Regions from separate parts of the Vreelandella titanicae genome, predicted to be linked through region 3. Evidence: predicted binding sites of a transcription regulator. Region 3 holds the regulator's gene; each other region holds the start of a gene.

Region 1 (4,569 bases), 440 kb from region 3:
GCGAGTTAATGGAGCGCGATGAAACGATCACCATCAGCGCCAAACTGCGCACCAGCGGATGCGGCGTCGTGTTACGGGCGGCTAAAAATGCCACCGGAAACGCCATCATAATCCCTAACGCGGTGCCCAAAGTGGCGATATTGATGGTGTCCCACATGGGCTTCCAGAGCACATTGGCGTAGCTCCATTCGGGAGGGGTCATGCGGCTGATCAAATCTGCTCCCTGGCGGCCGGCATCTTCCACAAACACCCACATGGTGTTGTCGGAAATCATCTTCCAGCAGAGCAGAAATAGGCTGACACCCGCCAGCCAAGCCAGGTACTGCAACCATTGAGCGCGGGTGGTGCGCCGCCGCCAAACCGGCTGACCCTGGGGTGTAGTGGAAACAGGCATTTAAACTCTCGACAAATTAAGGGGCCAGAACTTACGGATCCAGCAGTTACTGAATCAGCGTTTACTGAGTCCAGCGGCGGACATGGCTTGAGCTGTACTCGCACAGCAGCACGATGGCGATGATAATCAGCAGAATCGCCGCGGAGGTGTCGTACTCATAGCGGCTCAGCGAGGTATTCAGCGTGGCGCCAATACCGCCTGCGCCGACAATGCCAATCACCGAGGACTCACGGAAGTTGATATCCAAACGGTACATGGAGAGCCCGATCAAACGCGGCATGACCTGGGGCTGCACGGCGTGGTTCATGGTTTGCCACCAACTGGCGCCCGTGGCGCGTACCGCTTCTACCTGCCGCCAATCCAAATCTTCAATATCTTCCGCCAGTAGCTTGGCCATAAAGCCAATCGTCGCGAAGGCCAGAGTAATCATGCCCGCAAAGGGCCCGAAGCCGAACATCACCACAAACAGAATCGCGATGATGATCTCCTGGAACGTGCGCGAAACGGCGATAATCGCGCGGCACACAAAGTAGATCGGCAGTGGTGAAATGTTACGCGCTGCCCCTAAACCCACGGGGATCGCCAGCAGCACACCCAGTACCGTGGAGGTGAGCGTCATGGTCAAACTTTCCAGCAATCCCGCGACGATATCGTCGTAGCGGCTGACAAAGTCGGGCTGCATAAAGGCGCCTAAAAAATTAACCGCACGGCCTGCGCCTTCCGCCACCCGCTCCCAGTTCACCTCAACCGAGGCAAGCGCTAAAGACAGATACACCACTGCTCCAATGGCGAGTCCCCAGCGCAAGCGGGGACTGTCAATTAGCGGTAGTCGCCGCCACTGACCGTGCTGCGCCGCCTGCTGGCGTGCATGCTCGCTCATCGTGCTGCCCCCGCTTCGATTGACGACATCACCCGCGCGTAGGGAGGATTAATCGGAGCAGTGTTAGTCGCCTCATCGCCGCTGACTTCATCGTCCATTGGTTCAGGCGTGGTGTCCCAGTCCTCTTCACCGTAAATCGTGGTGAGGATCTCGCTGGTGAGGTCGCTGGGAAGGCCATCGAAGACGATTTCACCCGCCCGCAGGCCGACAATGCGGTCAGCAAATTGCTGGGCCAGCGCTACGTCGTGAATATTGATGATCGCCGCCAGTTCGCGCTCTGCGCACAGCTCACGAATCAAACGCATGATTTGGCGCGAAGTTTTTGGGTCAAGGCTGGCGGTGGGTTCATCCACCAGCAACAGCTTAGGACTTTGCAGGAGCGCCCTGGCGATACCCACCCGCTGGCGCTGGCCGCCAGACAGGGCATCGGCACGTTTATCGATGGCATGCGGCAACCCCACTCGCTCCAATAGACGGAAGGCTTCAATCACAGCCTCCTGCGGGTAGCGGCGCAGGAAGCTGCGCCAAAAGCCCACGTAACCGAGCTGACCTGAAAGCACGTTTTCCATCACGGTTAGGCGGTCTACTAACGCATACTCTTGAAAAATCATTCCCATGGAGCGGCGGGCATGACGCAGCTTATGTCCCGAGAGCTTCGTCAGTTCCGTGCCGTCCAGGCGAATGCTGCCCTGAGTAGGCTCAACCAACCGGTTCACACAGCGAATCAGTGTGCTTTTACCCGCGCCAGATGGTCCAATCAGCGCCATCACTTGGCCTTTGGGCAGCGTGAGTTCAATATCCGTCAGCGCTCGATCCCCGGTAGGGTAACGTTTACCAACGCCGGTGAGTGTCAACATGGAAGTGCCTCATCTACATAGCGGTTCGGCCAGAAGGTTGCCCTCCTGGCCGATCGTATTGGGGTACTGCTTAAAGATTAATCGCAGTCGTAGGTCACGCCGTTGGCGTCAGCGATAGTGCGAATAACCGCCCAGTTATCCTGATAAGTAATCGGAATAAACTGCGCTTCGCCGGAGTTGGCGAATTCTGACTCGAGGGCCGTGCCTTCCCAGTCGTAGCTGAAGAACGCATCCTGAATCTTCTCGGCAAGTTCCGGGTTCAGGTTATTCGCCAGCCCGTAAGCGGTGGTGGGGAAGGTTTGTGAGGTGTAGATAATGTCGTAATCACCTTCGTTCACTACACCGCGGGAAATCATCCGCTTGCCTACGGAGTTAGCAATCGCCGCCGCGTCGTAATCTTCGTTAACGACACCGAGAATGGAGTTGTCGTGAGAACCAGAGAAAGCGGTCTCAAAATCTTCACCCGCTTCCATACCGTACTCAGAGCGCAGCAGCGCCGAGGGGGCGCGGAAGCCAGAGTTAGAGGTTTCTGAGGTAAACGCTAGTTGGCGACCCTGCAAGTCTTCAACGGCTTCAATGCCGCTTCCGGGGTAGGTAATGATCTCCATTTCATAGCCAAAACTGCCATCTTCCGCGGCCATCATGGCGAAGGGGCGGAAACCACCGCAGTTAACCGCGACCGGTACGCCACCGGTATTGAAACCGGCTACGTGGAGACGGCCAGCGCGCAGCGCTTCCTGCTGGGCAGCATTGGACTGCACCGGGAAGAACTGGACTTTTTTGCCGGTGGCTTCGCTCAGGTGATCCAAAAAACCAGACCAGACATCAGCGTAAACCGCAGGATCTTCAACCGGCGTATAAGCAAACACCAAGGTATCCGGATCCACCCACTGTGACTCGTCGCTGGGAACATCGGCAACCATATCGCCATCGTTATCCACATAGCGCGATGAAAGATCCGCAGAGGCGTTCACTGCGACCAAGGCGAAGGCACTGGCAACGGCGGCACTGATTAACGTGCGGGAGAGGGATAATGTCTGCATGGGTCACCTGTAGCGTTCTGTAGAGTTATTAAAAGATGACAACATCCTGACGACTCCAGATGACAAAAATGGGGCACTTATATGACCACTTCGTGACGTTTTGGCGAAGGACAGTTAATCTACAGCTTGAAAAGCCTCGTGACCGCGGCGCTCTACAAACAGGCTGTTACCGGGAATTTTTTTCGCCTGGTGCTTCAGCTCAGAAAGCTCGCCTGCGATATCCAGCGATTGGCAGGTAGTCGTATCATGGATGGGTTTTACCGCAATCGAGACGCTCACAAAGGGAAAAAACGTCATTCTATTTTGACGGTTTTCGATGTGAATCCCGCCCTGAAGGCGGTCAGCCTCTTCATAGAAGCCCGGAGCCATCACCTCGAATGAGTGTAGAATTTGCTGACAAACACTTTCCCAGTACTCAAGCGGCAGCAACATCATAAAATCATCGCCGCCAATATGGCCAATAAAGCCCCCGGCATTCTCTACCTGTGCTTGCAGCAGCCGCGATAGCGAAATGATGATGTGGTCACCTCGGGCGTAGCCATAGGCATCGTTAAAGGCTTTAAAGTTATCCAAGTCAACATAGGCCGCAGCAAACCCATGCCCGGAGGCCAAATAAGCCGCCAGGGTTTCATTGATCAGGATATTACCCGGCAGGCCGGTGAGCGGGTTGGCATGCCGCGCTTGGCGCACCTGAATCGCGGTAATCTCACGCAAAAGGTCAACGATATTGCCCATCCCCAGGTAGTCACCGTTAGCGTTAACGATGACAAAGTCCTCTTGCTCAATATCCCGGCTGTCGGTCAACTTCTGACTCAAAATCTCAAGCGGAGTATCCGCTTCGGCCACCAGCATGCGTGCATCAGCAACGTCCAGCACACGGCGCTTGGCATAAAGCGAATGGCTATAGGGGTTGGTAAATAGAGTTAAAAACGAGTTGCGTCGCACCACAGCCACGGGCTTACCATTCTCCAGCACGGCCACACAGCGCAAACTGGGTTGTTGGCGAAATCGCTCGGAGATATACGGCACTGCGCAATCCGTAGTTATGGCATCGGTAGCCCGTAAAATCGAGCGCGTGGTGCGACCCGCTGGACTTTTTAATTGGGTGCTCGCTGGCAGCACCATATTGAGTTCTAAAGGCGGCTGCTGGTTGGGTCGGGCGAAATAGAAGCCTTGTAGTAGTGCGAGCCCACGGTCGAGTTCCCACAAGCAAAGATGCTCAGCAGCGGTCTCCACCCCTTCGGCGATCACTTGGCAGTCCAGGCTACGCGCCACATCGAGAATCGAACGCAGGAACTCTCGCTTGGCAGGATCCTGGTCAATGCCGGAGATAAAGTGTCGGTCGAGTTTAACGAAATCCGGGCGCAGCTCCGACCAGTGGCGCAGGCTTGAGTG
Region 2 (4,569 bases), 210 kb from region 3:
AGCGCTGCGGCGCTGGTAGGTGGCGGCTCAAAACCCAAACCCGGTGAGATTTCGCTGGCCCACCACGGCGTGCTGTTCTTGGATGAGCTGCCGGAGTTTTCCCGCCATGTGCTAGAGGTACTTCGGCAACCGCTGGAAACCGGCGAGATTCATCTCGCCCGCGCCAGTCATGAACGTCGCTACCCTGCTCAATTTCAGTTAGTAGCCGCAATGAATCCCTGCCCCTGCGGCCACTTGGGCGACCCACGCCAGCGCTGTCAGTGTACCGCCAGCCAAATCCAGCGTTATCAAGCACGGCTTTCCGGGCCATTGCTAGACCGTATCGATCTGCAAGTGGAAGTGCCCGCGCTGCCGCCAGAGCAGCTCACCGCACAAACCCAAGGCGAGTCGTCAGAAGCCGTGCGCGAGCGGGTGATGGCCGCCCGAGAACGCCAAATGGCCCGCGGCGCGCTAAACAGCCAGCTAAGCGGCAAAGCCCTGGAAGCCGCCTGCGCGCTTAACGATGAAGAGCGCGCCTGGCTCGCGGGTGTGCTGGAAAAGCTCAAGCTCTCTGCCCGCGCCTACCACCGCGTACTGCGTGTAGCACTGACCCTTGCCGACCTTCAGGGCGAACCCAAGCCCACCCAGCCACATCTAATTGAGGCCATTGGATACCGACAGCTGGATCGGATGCTAAAAGGGACTTAGCATTGAAATAGTCGATTACCACTCATAAAGGGAGGTGACAAAATGGCAAAACTTCCTAATATCCATCCCGGTGAAATTTTGTACGAAGATTTCATGCAGCCAATGGCGCTGAGTAAAAATGCGCTGGCTAAGCAGATAGGCGTCCCAGCGACCCGCATTGGTGAAATCACCTTGGGCCGCCGAGCGATTACGGCAGATACTGACTTACGTCTAGCCAAGGTCTTCGGCACGAGCGAAGGTTACTGGCTTCGTTTGCAGAACGCCTACGACCTGGAAGAAGCCCGCCGTCACCAAGTGGCATGACCAGCTCTCTCATTTAAAGACTCAAACACCCGTACTTACATTGAGGCCATTGGATACCGCCAGTTGGATCGGATGCTAAAGGGGGGCGTAAGCCCCCGAAAGCCGGACGGTTAGTGGGTGGCGGCCAGTGAGTCCACTAGGCGCTGACACAGCGCATCCAGCTTCTGCCCCGTGGTTTCATCGTGTAACGCGCCACTATCATTGAAAGCGCTGCCCGCTTTCGCCAGCGACAATGGCTGTGGCAGCACGACCAACCCCAGATTGGCTAACAGTTGCTGACCAAGCGGTAGCGCACGGATGCCACCTAGCCCACCAGGGGAAGCCGCCACCAGCGCTGCCCACTTACCGGCAAATAACTTGAGCCCCGGCGTATCCTGATAAGGTCGTGACAGCCAGTCCAGTGTGTTTTTCAGCAGCGGCGTGATAAAGCCGTTGTACTCTGGCGAAGCGATCATCACTGCTTGGTGATCCGCCAGAATCTCACGCAGCTTGAGCACATTCTCCGGCACGCCCCGGGCTTCAATATCTTCATCAAACAGTGGGCAGGGATAATCTTTTAAATCGATAAAGGTTGCTTCCCCGCCAAGCGCCTCAATACGCTTGGCGGCCAGCTTGGCTAGCTGCTTGTTCAGTGACGCTTCTCGGGCACTGCCTGCAAAGACCAGTACCTTTTTGACCGATGATCCCATTGCCATTTCCTCTTTGAATAATGTATTTGAAAGCCACACCATTTATTAATATTTACGCCTGTTGAGCAAGACGTATTTTACGACTCAGGGCCAGACTCGACGTGAAACCCTGCTGCCATTAAAACGTCTGCACTTTGTCATTCAACTATCACTATTACGGATGAAAATTAGCAAAAGCTGCACCTGCTCTAATTTTTCCTCCGAAATGGTGAAATAGTGATGACAAAGCCGTTACTAGCGACTGCTCTACTCGCCTTTGCGTTTACCAGTGCGGCACACGCCCAGCAGAGTTTTCCCGCCACATTGTCCGGCCATGCCCAGCTACCCGGCAGCACCTTTGTGGCAGCTCCTTCCGGTGCCGCTGAGCACTATAACGTCTCAGGCCGTTTTACTGGCCAAGAGGGCCGCGTTGAGCAGTTGTATACGAACATGCAAGCCACCGGCTTAGCGCTACCCTTCCCCAGCCAGCCCCTGCAGGGTTTTTCAGGTATTCGCTCACTTGGCAATGACCGTTTCCTGGTGTTGACCGATAACGGCTTTGGCTCCAAGGCGAACTCCTCCGACGTCATTCTGATGTTTAACATCATAAAGACCGACTGGGACACTGGGCGTGTCATCATCGAGGAAACCGTTCAACTCTCGGATCCAAACCGCAAAGTGCCCTTCCCGATTATGAATGAAGCCACTCCTGGTCGTTTTTTAACCGGGGCTGATTTCGATATTGAATCGATACAGCCGGTGGGCGATAGCTACTGGATTGGCGATGAGTTTGGCCCGTGGATTATCCAGGTGGATAATCAGGGCGAAGTTCTGCAAGTGCTGGCCACCAATCCTGGTGGGACGCTGATGCGCTCCCCCGACAATGCCTTTGCCCTCACCCCGAACCCTGGCGCGCCTCTCGCTGATGATGTGAGGGTGTTTCGCTCCGGTGGTTATGAGGGCATGGCGCTCTCCGAAGACCAAACAACCCTCTACCCCTTACTGGAAAAGCCCATCTGGGATAGCAACGCCAACGCCCCGGAAACGATTGATGGCACCCCCGTATTAAGAATGTTCGAGCTCAACACTAAAACCGGCGAATGGGGCGACACAACCCGCTACTACCCCTTGGAATCAGCGGATCACGCCATCGGCGATTTCAACCTCATTGGCGGAACTCGCGGCTTGATCATCGAGCGTGATAGCCGCCAGGGCGACCCGCGAGAAGAGTGGGCAGACAACCCTGCCGAGTTCAAACGCATCTATCTCGTCGATCTCGAACGTACGGACGAGCAGGGTGTGCTTGAGAAAATCGCCTATATCGACTTGATGGACATCCAGGATCCAGAGGGCCTTGCACCGCGCGGCACGATCAACGGCACCTTTAACTTTCCCTTTGTGACCATTGAGAACGTGGATCGTGTCGATGAGAGCACCATCGTGGTCGCCAATGACAACAACTACCCTTTCTCGATTGGCCGCCAGCAAGGCCGCGCCGATGATAATGAGCTAATACTGCTCGATGTAGAGGACTTCCTGAACGCCCAGTAATGTGAGCAAGCGTGGGGCCGGGGCGCTCAATTATGACCCTAGCCTCACGTTAAAACGTCAGCAATCTCTCGACAAATTCAGCCAATATGCTGGCGGACTTCCTGTAACTGGAGACGCAGGCTTTCTATCGGTTGCGCACCATTAATCAGCCATCTGTCTTCAACAATCAATGTCGGCACCGACTGAACTCCCAACTTGGACGCGAGGTGGTGATCCTTTTCCACCGCCTGCTGAGTTGTTTCCGAGAGCACGTCTAGATCATAACGAACCATGTCGAGCCCGATTTCTTCAGCCAGTGATCGCAGCACCTGGCTATCACCGATATTGCGGCTCTCCGTCAGGTGCGCGTACTGAACACGATCAAACATACGCCAGTGCCCTTGTTGACCTGCCTGCATTTCAGCCGCCTTACACGCCAGCGCGCCAGGCATCCCGTGAGGATACTCGAAGGTTTGGGCACGCATACCATCAATGTTGATACGCGGGGTATCCTCTGCGGCAACGCATTTTTCCCAATGACCGAGAATTGTTTCTTTGGCATCACCCATAGAGCCGAAGGCTTCTAGCATGGCTTCTCTACTTGCTTGAAGCGTAAAGCACTGGTGATGCACATCCAGGTTCAACTGCTTCGCAAGCGAGTGCAGCCGGGGAGAGAGAAGGTAACACCAACCGCAAACAACATCGTGCACAAACACCACCTTTAATGGATGCATGTCTCACCTCCCCCTCTAATCGTTGTGTGAACTGAGCGAACGCGCAATGGATGCCACGTGCTGACCCTGAAATTCAGCAATGCGCAGCTCTACCGCCGACGGCTGCCGCGAGCCATCTGTCGCCGCCAAGGTTGATGCGCCATAGGGTGTGCCTCCGCTGATCTCGTCCATCGTCGTAAGGTCGGGACAAGAATAAGGTACCCCCACGATGACCATGCCGTGGTGTAACAAGGTGGTATGGAAGGACAATAGGGTGCTCTCTTGACCTCCATGCTGACTCGCGGTGGAAGTGAATGCTGCACCAACTTTGCCGATAAGCGCCCCCTTAGCCCAGAGTCCACCGGTTTGATCTAAGAAATTGCGCATCTGGGAGGCCATATTGCCAAAGCGAGTGGGCGTGCCGAAAATAATGGCATCGTAATCAGCCAGTTCACTCGGCTCGGCGATAGGCGCAGACTGATCCAATTTAGCCCCCGCCTTGAGGGCGACCTCTTCTGGCATCAGTTCTGGCACGCGCTTGATGGTCACTTCAGTGCCAGGGATGCTGGCCGCGCCTTTCGCTACAGCGTCAGCCATCGTCTCGATATGGCCATAGGTTGAATAATAAAGGACTAGTACCCGGGTCATCGTGATTCTCCATGCGTTGC
Region 3 (4,569 bases):
AGCGCCGTGTGAAAGCGGCGGTAGTCATCCAGGTCGTTAATGGTAAAGCAGCGTGGGGCTACGCTGGGTTCAATGCTGAAGGGCACCCGTGGTGCAGCGCCAGTGGCCAGTACCAGTGTGTCGTAGCCGAGCACCATGCCGCCTTCGAGCAGAATTGTTTGGTTATCCACATCCAGTGCGGTTACCTGGGTGTGGATAACCATTTGGGCATTTAGCTCTTCGCCCAGGTCAGTAGCGCTGCGCTGGGCTAATTGTTCGGGCACCAGGCCCTTGGCGAAGCCGGTGGAGAGCAACGGCTTGCTGTAATCATCGCCGCTGTCGGCGCTCACCAGCGTGATTGAGCGTTGGTCGCCCAATCGGCGCAACGCCCGGGCAAGGCCAACCCCTGCCATTCCAGTGCCAATAATCACCAGCGCAGAGTGCGAAGAGGTTTTCTGTGTTTGGGTGGCGGGCATGCAGACACCAAAAAAGTTGCTAAATAAGGTTGCGAAAAAAGAAGCGCTAAACCGAGTCGTTAAAAAAGTCGCTGAAACAAAAGCCTTTCAGTGCTCATGTTACACTAGCCAACCCGTTAATTGCCCTGGAGAACTCGGTGACGGCTGCTGCTTTTCGGCAAACTCCTCTATTTTCCCGCTGGCGCCCGATTGATGCGGCGCGCCCGGCGATGAGTGCTTCCTGGTGGCAGTGGGTTGCCTCCACCGACTCGTTAACCGCCCACTTAATGGTCGCAGGTGGCGAGAAGCCGTTTCGAGTACGACTGTTGCGCCAGGGGGTTGGTTGGCCGCGCCAGGATGAGGCTCAGGCGCTGGGCATTGGTGCCAAGCGTTACGCCTGGCTGCGGGAAGTGGCGCTGTGCTTAGATGGAACGCCATGGGTGGTGGCGCGCTCGGTCGCCCCGCTCTCACAGGTAAAGGGCCAACGGCTAGAGTGCCTGGGCGAGCGCTCGCTAGGTAGTTGGCTATTTCGCCAGCCGGGTTTAGTGCGTGGGCCATTGGAAGTAACGACGCATTCCCCCCAGTTTGCTAGCGTCAACGGCATACAGGAAGGCTGTGCCTGGGGAAGGCGCTCTGTTTTTTATCACGGCTGTAAGCACGGCAGTCTGTCGTTATTAGTGCAAGAGTATTTTTTGACGGCGATGGCGGATGATCTTGGCCTGCCTTCGCGCTAGGCTAGCGCCTGCATCTTATTCTTCGTGAGGTAAGCATGGATCGTTCACTGTTGCGGCCGAAGGGATGGGCTCGCGTGGCAGATTTTTTACAGCTGATGCGCTTGAATCGGCCGATAGGCACATGGCTTTTGATGTGGCCGACGCTGTGGGCATTATGGGTGGCTGCGGAAGGTGTACCAGGGCGAAATGTGCTGCTGATTTTTGTGGCCGGCGTTTATGTGATGCGCGCTGCGGGCTGCGTGGTCAATGACTATGCGGATCGCCACTTCGATGGGCATGTGAAACGCACAAAACAACGTCCGCTAGCGACGGGCCGTATCAGCGAAACCGAAGCTCAACTGCTGTTTATCGCCCTGGTGGCCGCTGCGTTTATTCTGGTATTACTGACCAACTGGTTTACGGTGCTGCTCTCGCTGGGCGGGGTGCTGCTGGCGATTATTTATCCGTTTATGAAGCGCTATACCCACTTTCCTCAGGTGGTGCTGGGCGCGGCTTTTTCCTGGGCAATTCCGATGGCTTTTGGCGCCGTGCTCGGCCACGTGCCGCTGGAAGCATGGCTGCTATTCTGCGCTAATGTGTGCTGGACAGTGGCCTACGATACCCAGTACGCCATGGTCGATCGCGACGACGATTTAAAAATTGGCATTAAATCGACGGCCGTGCTGTTTGGAAATGCGGATCGTTTGATTATCGGCTTACTCCAGCTAGCCACCCTGGGGTTGCTGGCTTGGGTAGGCTGGTGGGTTGGTTTAGGTGGTTTCTTCTGGTTAGGGCTAGCGGCAATGGCAGCGACTTTTCTGCATCAGCAGCGCTTAATTCGCGACCAGGAGCGGGATGCCTGCTTCCAGGCGTTTCTCAATAATCACTGGTCGGGACTGCTGATTTTTGCCGGTATCGCGCTAAGTTGGTGGCCTGCGGCTGGCTGATCGAGGCGATTGTCATGTAATTGTCATCAAGTCATGGTGTTATCGTCACTGACATGTCATTGATCTGTTTTTCTTTGAACTGTTTTTCTTTGAACTGTTTTTCTTTGAACTAGTTTCTTTGAACACCGTGAGGCTCTGGTATGACCGCCAAGACCGTTCTGATTGTCGATGATGAGGCGTCGATTCGCGAGATGATCGCGGTAGCGCTGGAAATGGCTGACTATCGCGTGCTCGAAGCGGATAACGCCCAGGATGCCCATGCCATGGTGGTCGACCACCAACCCGATTTACTGCTGCTGGACTGGATGATGCCCGGCACTAGCGGTATTGAGCTGGCGAGACGCCTAAAGCGTGAAGAAACCACCGCTGAAATCCCGATTATTATGCTCACCGCGAAAGGCGAAGAGGATAATAAAATTCAAGGGCTTGAAGCCGGTGCCGATGACTATATCACCAAGCCTTTTTCACCCCGGGAATTGGTGGCACGGCTAAAAGCGGTGCTGCGCCGTGCGACGCCACGTGGCGTTGAAGACCCGATTGAGATTAACGGCCTGCTGCTTGATCCGGTGAGCCACCGGGTAAGTGCCCACGGCAAAGCGCTGGAAATGGGCCCCACCGAGTACCGTTTGCTGCAGTTTTTTATGACTCACCAAGAGCGCGCTTACACACGTAGCCAGCTGCTTGACCAAGTGTGGGGCGGCAATGTTTACGTTGAAGAGCGCACGGTCGATGTGCATATCCGCCGCTTGCGTAAAGCGCTGGGCGACGTGCATCAAAACCTGATCCAAACGGTTCGGGGTACCGGTTACCGTTTCTCTGCACGGGTGTAAATGTGCGTTTATGGAGTCGTGAGCTGTGGCGAATAGCGTGGCTGGCCACGCTGGGCACTTGCTTGGGCTGGCTGTTGGGCTCGGCTGGGCTGGGGCTTGCAGCAGGGCTTGCGGGATGCTTGTTTTACCACTTACGACAGTTACGCGAACTCTATTTGTGGCTCACCCTCCACCCTAACGATGAACCGCCTGCCGCTCGCGGGATGTGGGGCGAGCTATTCGATCGTTTATACCGCTATCAAAAAAGTCAGCGCATCACCCAAAGCCGTCTGCGGGCTACTTTGGCACGTATTCAAGAGTCGTCTGAAGCAATGCGTGATAGCGTGGTCATGCTTGATCGCCACGGTGATTTGGAGTGGTGGAACAGCGCCGCCACCGCCATGCTGGGGCTACAAACCGCCCATGATCGTGGTCAACACATTACCAACCTGCTGCGCGACCCGGGCTTTATCAGCTATTTTAATTCGCGTAACTACAGTGAGCCGTTAACGCTCACCTCACCGATTGATGAACGGCGAATCCTGCAGTATCAAATTACCCTCTACGGTGACGACGAACGCTTAGTGATGGCTCGCGATATCACCCGCTTGCATCGTCTTGAGCAGATGCGGCGCGACTTTGTCGCCAACGTTTCCCATGAGTTACGTACGCCGCTGACCGTTCTCTCCGGCTATTTGGAAACCTACAGTGATATCTCCGACCAGCTTCCGCCGCGCTTGGGACGTAGTATTCAGCAAATGCAGGAACAGACCCAGCGGATGCAGAATCTGGTCAACGATTTATTGCTGCTCTCGCGTTTGGAAATTGACCAGGGCGGCCAAGATCATCATCCACTGTCACTCGAGCCTTTACTGCAAAGCGTTTGTGATGATGCGCTGGCCCTATCGCATCAACGTCATACCATCACCGTCGCCCTTGAGAGCGATGCCCGACTGTTAGGCAGTGAACAGGAGATTCGCAGCGCCGTCTCTAACCTTGCCTTTAATGCGGTTCGCTACACGCCTGCTGGCAGCCAAATCACCCTGCGCTGGAAAGCTAGTGCTACTGGTGGCGGCTATATCGATGTGGAAGATAACGGTGAAGGGATTGATCCCGTTCATATTCCCCGACTAACAGAACGCTTTTACCGTGTTGATAAGGGGCGCAGCACTGCGACTGGCGGCACAGGTTTAGGCTTGGCGATCGTTAAGCACGTGCTGTTGCGCCACGATGCGCAACTACAAATTGAGTCCCTTCCCGGCAAGGGTGCGTTGTTTCGCTGCGCCTTCCCCCCCTCGCGTCTTGTTTAATTTAGCAAGTCATCCCATCGCATAATATTTGTAGCAATGTGCAATATTGGCATGCAAGGTTGGTAAAGCTTTACCCATGTGCCATTTTTACACAGCTTAAAGCGTTGTGTCGTGACTCAGTCGATGCCTTTTTGGCATAACTTATTTTTAATTAAGAGACTGATTTTGTTGTTTTTATTTATATGCTTAAGTTTTTTGGCATGCCTTCTGCAGAGTACAGATTGAAGGAAGATGACCGCAGGAATTGCTGGCTTCTCAGTAAGCCTTTCTTTCTTCATTAAGCGGTACTAAACAGCGATCGGAGGTAGGATATGACGTCCAAGGATTTTCTCAAGAAAGCTGGCATTTTAGGTGTA

What was found. The regulator PhoB, encoded in region 3, activates phosphate uptake and scavenging genes when phosphate is short. The targets are predictions, from matches to a motif close to TGTCATANNNNTGTCANA.
Region 1: a site for PhoB is predicted at 3,209-3,226, ahead of phnD (phosphate/phosphite/phosphonate ABC transporter substrate-binding protein). Genes of this name have one in related genera too.
Region 2: a site for PhoB is predicted at 1,815-1,832, ahead of HZS52_RS05930 (esterase-like activity of phytase family protein). Genes of this name have one in related genera too.

Annotation. Positions count from the first base shown of each region.
Region 1 is NZ_CP059082.1:605,697-610,265, forward strand. It holds gene phnE (phosphonate ABC transporter, permease protein PhnE) at 1-394, opposite strand, end outside; gene phnE (phosphonate ABC transporter, permease protein PhnE) at 456-1,274, opposite strand; gene phnC (phosphonate ABC transporter ATP-binding protein) at 1,271-2,131, opposite strand; gene phnD (phosphate/phosphite/phosphonate ABC transporter substrate-binding protein) at 2,209-3,174, opposite strand; gene HZS52_RS02905 (EAL domain-containing protein) at 3,289-4,569, opposite strand, start outside.
Region 2 is NZ_CP059082.1:1,256,787-1,261,355, reverse strand. It holds gene HZS52_RS05945 (YifB family Mg chelatase-like AAA ATPase) at 1-687, shown strand, start outside; gene HZS52_RS05940 (HigA family addiction module antitoxin) at 730-990, shown strand; gene HZS52_RS05935 (NADPH-dependent FMN reductase) at 1,101-1,679, opposite strand; gene HZS52_RS05930 (esterase-like activity of phytase family protein) at 1,899-3,209, shown strand; gene HZS52_RS05925 (DsbA family oxidoreductase) at 3,287-3,922, opposite strand; gene wrbA (NAD(P)H:quinone oxidoreductase) at 3,938-4,549, opposite strand.
Region 3 is NZ_CP059082.1:1,048,200-1,052,768, forward strand. It holds gene HZS52_RS04950 (NAD(P)/FAD-dependent oxidoreductase) at 1-455, opposite strand, end outside; gene HZS52_RS04955 (chorismate--pyruvate lyase family protein) at 593-1,168, shown strand; gene ubiA (4-hydroxybenzoate octaprenyltransferase) at 1,204-2,094, shown strand; gene phoB (phosphate regulon transcriptional regulator PhoB) at 2,235-2,924, shown strand; gene phoR (phosphate regulon sensor histidine kinase PhoR) at 2,927-4,213, shown strand; gene HZS52_RS04975 (hypothetical protein) at 4,525-4,569, shown strand, end outside.